DNA from 2 places in the Mesorhizobium sp. M0664 genome. Region 1 is predicted to be linked to the other one. Evidence: predicted binding sites of a transcription regulator. Region 1 holds the regulator's gene; the other holds the start of a gene.

The links. The regulator PhoB, encoded in region 1, activates phosphate uptake and scavenging genes when phosphate is short. The targets are predictions, from matches to a motif close to TGTCATNNANCTGTCAT.
Region 2: the regulator PhoB is predicted to act here: its motif matches at 2,431-2,447, upstream of NKI39_RS02005 (ceramide glucosyltransferase).

What each region holds. Positions count from the first base shown of each region.
Region 1 is NZ_JAMYPW010000004.1:181,395-186,541, forward strand. It holds gene pstA (phosphate ABC transporter permease PstA) at 1-325, shown strand, start outside; gene pstB (phosphate ABC transporter ATP-binding protein PstB) at 322-1,125, shown strand; gene phoU (phosphate signaling complex protein PhoU) at 1,158-1,865, shown strand; gene phoB (phosphate regulon transcriptional regulator PhoB) at 1,882-2,571, shown strand; gene NKI39_RS08685 (ROK family protein) at 2,581-3,825, opposite strand; gene xylF (D-xylose ABC transporter substrate-binding protein) at 4,111-5,147, shown strand, end outside.
Region 2 is NZ_JAMYPW010000001.1:447,782-452,928, forward strand. It holds gene argF (ornithine carbamoyltransferase) at 1-752, shown strand, start outside; gene NKI39_RS01995 (Hsp33 family molecular chaperone) at 915-1,925, shown strand; gene apaG (Co2+/Mg2+ efflux facilitator ApaG/CorD) at 1,932-2,324, opposite strand; gene NKI39_RS02005 (ceramide glucosyltransferase) at 2,552-3,706, shown strand; gene NKI39_RS02010 (O-succinylhomoserine sulfhydrylase) at 3,744-4,934, opposite strand; SAM riboswitch at 5,005-5,082, opposite strand.

The sequences.
Region 1 (5,147 bases):
GATCGGCGCGCCACGCTGGGTGGTGATCCGTTCGGTCGCCTACCGCGCCGCATTGTCCGGCATCGTCACCGGCATATTGCTGGCGATAGCACGCATTTCCGGCGAGACGGCGCCGCTGCTCTTCACCGCGCTCAACAACCAGTTCTGGAGCAGCAATATCAACGCGCCGATGGCCAGCCTGCCGGTGACCATCTTCCAGTTCGCTCTCAGCCCTTACGAGGAATGGCAGCAACTGGCGTGGACCGGCGCACTCATAATCACCCTGACGGTTCTGGGCTTGAGCATCCTCGCCCGCAGCCTTACCGGACGCAGAGAGGACAGATGACACAGATGTTGTCCCCAGACATGACGATGGCCGAAACGGTCGCCGAGAAGACGAAGATCGAGGTCAAGAACCTCAACTTCTACTACGGCCAGAGCAAGGCGCTGAAGGACATCAGCCTGTCGCTGCCCGAGCGCAGCGTCACGGCCTTCATCGGCCCTTCGGGCTGCGGGAAATCGACGCTGCTGCGTGTGTTCAACCGCATCTATGAGCTCTACCCAAAACAGACGGCCGAGGGCCAGGTGCTGCTCGACGGCAAGAACATTCTCGACCGGTCGCAGGATCTCAACCTCCTCAGGACCAAGATCGGCATGGTGTTCCAGAAGCCGACGCCGTTCCCGATGTCGATCTACGAGAACATCGCCTTCGGCGTCAGGCTCTACGAGAACCTCGGCAAGTCCGAGATGGACGGCCGCGTCGAACAGGCGTTGAAGCGCGCCGCGCTGTGGAGCGAGGTCAAGGACAAGCTCAACGCCAGCGGCTTGAGCCTGTCCGGCGGCCAGCAGCAGCGGCTCTGTATCGCCCGCACCGTGGCGGTGAAGCCGGAAGTCATTCTGCTCGACGAACCGGCTTCGGCGCTCGACCCGCTGTCGACTGCCAAGATCGAGGAACTGATCGACGAATTGCAAGCCGACTACACGATCGTCATCGTCACCCACAACATGCAGCAGGCGGCGCGCGTGTCGCGCCAGACGGCGTTCATGTATCTGGGTGAACTGGTCGAGTTCGACCGGACCGAGAAGATATTCACGTCGCCCCGCGAGAAGCGCACGCAGGACTACATCACTGGCCGCTTCGGCTGAGCCGTTCCGATCATGCATATGAGGACAGGACCATGGGCGAACACACAGTCGCTTCTTTCGACGAGGATCTCGAGCAGATCAGCAAGCTGATCCGCGACATGGCCGACCTCGCCGGTTCGATGGTCGGCGGGGCAACCAAGGCGCTGTTGAATTCCGACAACGTGCTGGCGCAACGCGTCGTTTCCGACGACGCCATCATGGATGCGCGTCAACGCGAACTGGACGACCGCGCCATCACCCTGATCGCCAAACGCCAGCCGATGGCCCACGATCTTCGCCATGTGGTCGGAGCGATCCGCATGGCGGGCGACCTCGAACGCATCGGCGACCTTGCCAAGAATATCGCCAAGCGCGTGAGTGCGGTCGGCCTCAGCGCCACGCCGCGGGACCTGTCGCATTCCATCGACGCGATGGCGCAGCTGGTTCTCATCCAGGTGCAGGGTGTCATCGAGGAATATGCTGCAGGCGATGCGGCCGCGTTGGCCAAGCTTCGTGCCGCCGACGAGCGCATCGACGTTAAATACACGTCCGTGTTCCGCGAGCTGTTGACCTACATGATGGAAGATCCGCGCAACATCACCGCTTGCACGCACCTGCTGTTCTGCGCCAAGAATCTGGAGCGGATCGGCGACCATGTCACCAACATCGCCGAAAATGCGTATTATGTGCTGACCGGCGAGCAATTGCCGGTCAATCGTCCGAAGCAGGACGAAACGACAATGTCCGCACCGGTGACATGATGGGGGTGCCCAGCCGATGATCGCACCACGCATAATGGTGGTGGAGGACGAGGAGCCGTTGGGTGTGCTGCTCCGCTACAATCTCGAATCCGAAGGCTACCAGGTCGAGGTGGTGACACGCGGCGACGAAGCCGAGATCCGTTTGCAGGAGAATGTGCCCGACCTTTTGGTGCTCGACTGGATGATACCAGCGGTTTCCGGCATCGAGCTCTGTCGTCGGTTGCGGGTGCGCCCCGAAACCGAGCGGCTGCCGATCATCATGCTGACCGCGCGCGGCGAGGAGAGCGACCGGGTGCGCGGTCTTTCGACCGGCGCCGACGACTATCTGGTCAAGCCGTTTTCGACACCGGAATTCATGGCCAGGGTCAAGGCGCTGCTGCGGCGCGCCAAGCCGGAAGTGCTGTCCAGCGTGCTGAAGGTCGGCGACATCGTGCTCGATCGCGAATCGCACAGGGTCTATCGCAAGAAGAGCGAAATCAGGCTCGGGCCGACCGAATTCCGGCTGCTCGAGTTCATGATGCGGCATCCGGGCCGTGTCTTCTCGCGCAGCCAGTTACTCGATAATGTCTGGGGGGAGACAATCTACATCGACGAACGCACCGTCGACGTGCATGTCGGGCGGCTGCGCAAAGCCGTCAACAACGGCCGGATGCCGGATGTCATCCGCACCATCCGCGGCGCCGGCTATGCGATCAGGGAAGATTGACCCGCCTGGTCAGGCTACGTTCTTTCTGACGCTGGGCCTCATTTGCGCGCCCGGCGCGAAAATCTCCTGGTCGACGAAGCTTAACGCCCGCATCGCGCAGCCTTCGCGGATCAGAGGCAATTCGTTCGGCTCTGTATCGAAGGAGATCGAGCCTGAATGCTGGCCGCCGGCGGTCTGGGCGATTGCCTTCCGCAAGGCCGGCTCGATCAGATCGAAGGCGGCGGCACTGGCGCCGACCATCGCGACCGGTGCCGGATCGATCAGCGCGAACAGCGAGCCGAGACCGAAACCCAGCGCTTCGCCGGCCTTGCGGTAGGCCTCGCGTTCCGGCCCATCTTTCTCGCGCGCCCGGGCCGCCAGTGCGCGCATGTCGGCGTCGCTGACGTCGGCGACCGGTTCGCTGTCTTCGCTCATCTGCCTGGCGTTGCGCCAGATGGCGTAGTTGCCGGCATACGCCTCGATGCAGCCGCGCCGCCCGCAACGGCAGAGCGCGCCGCCCGGACGATGGATCATGTGGCCAAATTCGCCGCCCGAGGAATGCGTCCCGGTGAACAGTTCGCCCTTCAGCACCAGCCCCATGCCGATGCCATGCGAAAGCAGGATGGCGATGAAGTCATCGCGATAGCGATCCGGATTGCGCCAGCGCAAAGCCACCGCCATCATGTTGCAGTCGTTCTCCACCGTTGCCGGGATGCCGAATTCGTCCTCCAGCATGTCGGCAAAGGCGATGTCGGTCTGCGGCGTGATCGGCGACCACAGCATGGCGCGTGCAGGGGAGTCGGTAATGCCCTGAATCGCCAGGGCGATGCGGGCGACACTGCGGACGTCAAGATCTGGATCCTGCAGCCGGCGCCGGACGATGGCCATGCATTCACGGATCAGCTCGTCGCGCGGCATAGTCAGCGTGTCCAGCCGGCGCTGTTCCTCGGCGACCACCTGTCCCGTGTAGTCGATAATGGCGGCCGAAAGGAAATTCAGCGACAACACCACGGTCAGCACCGCCGCCGCTTCCGGGTTGAGGGCGAGGCCGACTTGCGGACGACCGCGTTTCAACGAAACGGGCTCACTTGGCTTGCTCTCGGCGAGGATGCCTTCCCGTATCAGGTCGGAAGAAATCGCCGATATGGTCGAATGACTGAGGCCGGTGGTAGCTGCGATCTCAGTACGCGATGGCTGGCCGGCCCGGCGCACCGCCGAGATCACCATCGCCCGGTTGCGCCGGCGCAAATCGTCATGGCGGATTCCGACCGACATTGTTTTGCTTTCCTCCCGGTTGCCGCGGCCGCTCATGAACCGGAAGCCGTCGGTAATGTCCGACAAATAGTGTCGGATGAGGCAAATAGTGTCAGATGCAGGTGGCGCTGTCATCGTTTATTCCGACGCTCGAAAAAACTCGCAGAGTCATCAAAATCCATCAGAATCGATGTTGACAGCAGCCGGAGATCGGACCAGTATTTTTTCGAGGCTCGAAAAAATTAGAGCTTCTAAGCTGGTCTTTGAGCCAATTGGTCACGCCGTACGCGGCGCAGGGAGGATATGATGAAGAAATTCACGACCGCCATTCTGGCGGGTGTCGCCATGACGCTGGCGCTGGCGTCGGTGGCGCAGGCTAAAGACAAGGTCATCGGCGTTTCCTGGTCGAACTTCCAGGAAGAGCGCTGGAAGACCGACGAGGCCGCAATGAAGGCGGCCATCGAGGCCGCAGGCGACAAGTATATTTCCGCCGACGCACAGTCCAACCCCGGCAAGCAGCTCACCGACGTCGAGAGCCTGATCTCGCAGGGCGCCAACGCACTGATCATCCTGGCGCAGGACGCCTCGGCCATCGGGCCGGCCGTGCAAAAGGCGCTGGACGAAGGTATTCCGGTTGTCGGCTACGACCGGCTGATCGAGAACAAGGACGTCTTTTACCTGACCTTCGACAACAAGGAAGTCGGCCGCATGCAGGCCCGGGAAGTCTTCAAGGTGAAGCCGGAAGGCAACTATGTCTTCATCAAGGGTTCGGGTTCCGATCCGAATGCCGATTTCCTGTTTGCCGGTTCGATGGAGGTGCTGAAGGCGGCAATAGACAGCGGCAAGATCAAGAATGTCGGCGAGGCCTATACCGACGGCTGGCTGCCGGCCAACGCTCAGAAGAACATGGAACAGTTCCTGACCGCCAACGACAACAAGGTCGATGCCGTGGTCGCGGCCAATGACGGCACTGCCGGCGGCGTCGTCGCCGCGCTGACAGCGCAAGGGCTGGCCGGATCGGTTCCGGTTTCGGGCCAGGACGGCGACCACGCCGCGCTGAACCGCATCGCGCTCGGCACACAGACCGTGTCGGTGTGGAAGGATGCGCGCGAGCTCGGCAAGAATGCCGCCGAGATCGCCTCGCAGCTGGCCGACGGCAAGCAGATGACCGACATTGCCGGCGTGAAGGATTTCACCACGCCCGGCGGCAATACCGTCAAGTCGCTGTTCCTGACCCCGGTCGCCATCACCAAGGACAACCTCAACGTCGTCATCGACGCCGGCTGGATCAAGAAAGAAGAGGTCTGCGCCGGCGTGACGGCTGGCACTGTTGCAGTCTGCAA
Region 2 (5,147 bases), on a different contig from region 1:
CGCGCACGCGCGTGTCGTTCGACGTCGGTATGCGGCAGTTGGGTGGCGAGACGATCATGCTGACCGGCACCGAGATGCAGCTTGGCCGCTCGGAGACCATTGCCGACACGGCCAAGGTGCTGTCGCGCTACGTCGATGCCATCATGATCCGCACCACCTCGCATGACCGGCTGCTGGAACTGATGGAAAACGCTACGGTCCCCGTCATTAACGGGCTGACCGACGAGACCCATCCCTGCCAGCTGATGGCCGACATCATGACCTTCGAAGAGCACCGCGGTCCGGTGGCCGGTAAAACGATCGCCTGGACCGGCGACGGCAACAACGTGCTGCATTCGCTGCTGGAGGCATCCGCGCGGTTCCATTTCAAGCTGAATGTCGCCGTGCCCGAGGGCAGCGAACCGGCCCAGAAGCATGTCGACTGGTCGAAAGCCAATGGCGGCAAGCTGAAATTCACCCGTTCGCCCGAGGAGGCCGTTCACGAGGCCGACTGCATCGTCACCGACTGCTGGGTGTCGATGGGCCAGGAGCACCGTGCCCGCGGCCACAATGTCTTCCTGCCCTATCAGGTCAATGCGGCACTGATGGCGAAAGCCAAGCCGGATGCGCTGTTCATGCACTGTCTGCCGGCGCATCGCGGTGAGGAGGTTACCGACGAGGTCATCGACGGACCGCATTCGGTGGTGTTCGATGAGGCCGAGAACCGGCTCCATGCCCAGAAGGCGGTCCTGGCCTGGTGCCTGGGCGCTTGATACGAGCCGCGGTGATCCGGGCCGGCCTGATCTGCGCCGCCTTGATCTGGGCCGCCTTGATCCGGGAGTTGGTGGTGCCTATCTCAGGCGCATCACGCAAATCGAGCGCGTCTCGTCGCATGCGCCCCGGAGGGCGGCATCGCCGCGCCCCGGAGCTTTGTCATGTTGGAAACTCATCAATTGGCTGAACATAAACCCAAGCTCGGCGAATTCGGCTACGCCGGCGACGACCATGTCGTGCCGTTCGAGGTCGGCCCGCTCGACGTGCGCGGTCGCACCGTCCAGCTCGGGCCGATGCTCGATGCTATTCTCAGCCGCCACGACTATCCCGAGCCGGTCGCCCGGCTCCTGGCTGAAGCCTGTGTGTTGACGGTATTGCTCGGAACTTCGCTGAAGTTCGAGGGCAAGTTCATTCTGCAGACCCGCACCGACGGGCCGGTCGACATGCTGGTCGCGGATTTCTCCACGCCGCACGCGCTGCGCGCTTATGCCCGCTTCGATGCCGACCGGCTGCAGGCTTTGACTTCTGCCGGCGAGACGTCACCGCAGACGCTGCTCGGCAGCGGCGTCCTGGCGCTGACCATCGACCAGGGCGCTCACACACAACGCTACCAGGGCATCGTCCAGCTCGACGGCGTCACACTGGAAGATGCCGCACGCACTTATTTCCGCCAGTCTGAGCAGATTCCGACCGACCTCCGGCTTTCGGTTGCCAAGCTTCTGACGCCCGGCGTCGGCGGTGCCCGCGAGCAATGGCGGGCCGGTGGCCTGCTGGCACAATTCCTGCCGCAGTCGGCGGAGCGCATGCGCGTACCCGACCTTCCCGGTGGCGATGGCGATCCGCGTGAGGAAATCCACGACCCGACCGACAATTCCTGGCAGGAGCTGCTGGCGCTGCTTGGTACTATTGAACCGACCGAGCTGATCGATCCGACGATCGGCGCCGAACGGCTGCTTTACCGGCTTTTCCACGAGCATGGCGTCCGCGTGTTCGGCGGGGTGCCGGTCGCCGACCAGTGCTCATGCTCGAGGGAGAAGATCCACGGCATCCTCGAAGGCTTTTCCGCCGAGGAGATCAGGGACAGCACCGAGGATGGCAGCATTCACGTCGCCTGCGAATTCTGCTCGAAGCAATATGACTTCGACCCGGCGGAGTTTGCAGCGGCCGGATGACGGCCGTCAATTGACGGTGCGCCGCATTCCCGGCAAGTCGAGCGAGAAGGCGGGGATGGCGACGTCGAACGTCTCGCCCCGTTTGTTGCGCATGGTGTAGTGCCCGACCATGATGCCGGACGGCGTCGAGAGCGGGCATCCAGACGTATACTGATAGCTGTCGCCGGGGTTGAGTCCGGGTTGCTCGCCGACAACCCCGGGGCCGCGCACTTCCTCGACCTTGCCGGTGCCGTCGGTAATGTGCCAGTAGCGCGACAGAAGCTGCACGAACTCATCCGACTGATTGTCGATGGTCACCTGATATCCCCAGACATAGCGGTTTTGCGGCGGGTCGGAGTGATCCTCCAGATAGAACGGCCTGACCTGCACTTCGATGTTGCGGGTGACGGCGCTGTACATAAACTGCTCCAAAGCAATGTAGATGGAACTTTCGACGCTCAGCGCAGTTTGATCAACGATGCGCGTCATCTCCTTGCCCGACTCGAGCGCAGGTGCCGAAAAACAATGTCATTTAAGTGACACATGACAATGATGGTGTGCAGGCTTGTGCCGGGCGACTCAGCGTTCTGTCGAATTGTTGAAAACGGCCGTCATGCGGCCGGCACTTCTGGAGTGACCAGATCTCGATGGAACCGACATTCGCAGCCGCCCTCCTTTCCATAGCCCTCCTTCTTTCAAATCTCGCCAGCATCCTGTTAGCTTCGCTGAAGCTGAAGCGACCAGCCAGGATCGCACCGCCCGCGGCCAACGCGCCGCCGGTATCGATCGTCATCCCGGCGCGCGGCGTCGAGCCGTTTGCCGAAGAGACGCTGGAGCGCGCCTTCTCACTCGACTGGCCGCGCTACGAACTCATCTTCTGCGTTGCCCATGCCGACGACCCGGTGGTCAAGCCGATCACCGCCGCAATGGCGCGCTTTCCAGCTATTCGCGCCCGCCTTCTAGTCGGTGACGACCGCATCAGCGGCAATCCAAAACTCAACAATTGCGTGAAGGGTTGGGAAGCGGCGCATTATCGCTGGGTCATCCTTGCCGATTCCAATGTGCTTATGCCGAGCGACTACGTCCAGCAGCTGATGGCGGCATGGCGGCATGGCACTGGCCTCGTCTGCTCGACGCCGATCGGCTCACGGCCGGACGGCTTCTGGGGGGAGGTCGAATGCGCCTTTCTCAACACGCTGCAGGCACGCTGGCAGTACGCCGGAGAGGCGCTCGGCCTCGGCTTCGCGCAGGGCAAGAGCATGTTGTGGAACAAGCCGATGCTCGACGCCAATGGCGGCATCCGCGCGCTTGCCGCCGAGATCGCCGAGGACGCCGCCGCGACCAAGCTGGTCAACGGGCTCGGACTGCGGGTCAATCTTGTCGCCTCGCCCTTCGAACAGCCGCTCGGCCGGCGCACGCTTGGCGAGATCTGGTCGCGGCAGGCGCGCTGGGCGCGGCTGCGCCGCGTCACCTTCGCGCTGTTCTTCGCCCCCGAGATCCTGATCGGCGCGGCGCCGCCGCTGGTGCTTGCGCTGATCGCGGCGGCTGACGCCGGCGTCAGCCTGCCGGCAACCGCCATCGCCGTGCTGGTCGCGGCCTACCTGCCGGAATGCGCTTTGGCCTCGGCTAAGGGATGGCAGCTGTCGCCGCGCACGATCCCGGCGATGATGGCGCGAGACCTGATGCTTCCCGCCATTTGGGCGCGCGGATGGCTGAGCGGCGCCGTCGACTGGCGCGGCAACGTGATGACTATCCAGACAAAGACCGTCGCGGAGCTGGAAGAGACCCCGTCCGGTGCCTGATCGGGCGCGTTCCCGCTCGCCTCTGTTCGGCCAGCCCTTATCCGGCAACTCTCAGTGCCTGCTCGATGTCTTCGAGCAGGTCGTCGGCGTCCTCAAGGCCAACTGACAGCCTGAGCGTTCCCGGTCCGATGCCGAGCTCGGCGCGGGCCTCATCGGTCAAGTTCTTGTGCGTCGTCGTCGCCGGATGGGTGATCAGGCTCTTGGCGTCGCCGAGATTGTTGGAAATGAGCACGACGTCGAGTGCGTTCTGGAAGGCAAAGGCGGCCTGCTTGCCGCCCTTCACATCCAGGCAGATCAGCGTCGAGCCACCCGACATCTGCTTCTTGACCACGGCCGCTTGCGGGTGGTCGGCGCGGCCGGGATAGATGATGCGGGCGATTTGCGGGTGCTCGGCCAGGAAATCCGCGATGCGGCCGGCACTTTCCGTCTGCTGGCGTACGCGTAGCGGCAGCGTCTCCAAGCCTTTCAACAGGGTCCAGGCATTGAAGGGCGAAAGGCTCGGGCCGGTGTGACGGAAATAGTCATGCAGGTTCTCGTCGATCCATTTCTTGTCCGACAGAACGATGCCGCCAAGACAGCGCCCCTGGCCGTCAATATGCTTCGTGGCCGAATAGACGACGATGTGGGCGCCGAGCTGCAGGGGTTTCTGCTGCAAGGGCGTAGCGAAGACATTGTCGACGATCAGCCTGGCGCCGATCGAATTGGCAAGTGCCGCGACGGCGGCAATGTCGACTACCTCCAGCGTTGGATTGGTAGGGCTTTCCAGGAAAAACAGTTTGGTGTTTGGCTTGACCGCCTTTTCCCAATTGGCGATGTCGGTGCCGTCGACCAGCGTTGCCTCAATGCCGTATTTCGGCGCCAGCGTCTCGACCACCCAGCGGCAGGAGCCGAACAGCGCGCGCGCCGCCACGATATGGTCGCCCGCCTTGGCGCTGCACAGCAGTGCTGCCGTCACCGCCGCCATGCCGGATGCCGTGGCGCGCGCGTCTTCGGCTCCTTCCAGCGCGCACATGCGTTTCTCAAACATGTCGACCGTCGGATTGGCATAGCGCGAATAGATGAAGCCCGGCTCCTCGCCCTTGAAGCGCGCCTCCGCCGCTTGCGCCGTCTCGTAGACATAGCCTTGGGTGAGATACATCGCCTCGGAGGTCTCGCCGAAGCCGGAACGCAGCGTTCCGGCATGCACGAGTGCGGTCTGAGGCTTCCAGTCGCGCTTCTTGGTCATCATTCCATCCAAACACCAAAATTGGTCCAAACAACAAAAAACCGGTCGCGAAAGTCGCAACCGGTCCATATGGCCTTGCGGCCCGACGGTCCTTTAGCGACTTGTTTAACGTGGCTGCAAGCCGACCGGCCAAATCACCACGGGATAACGAGCTTTAGACCCGCGCCACGCTTGCGTCAATTGCCGGCATGATTAAGAGGGTTGTACCAAGCAGGT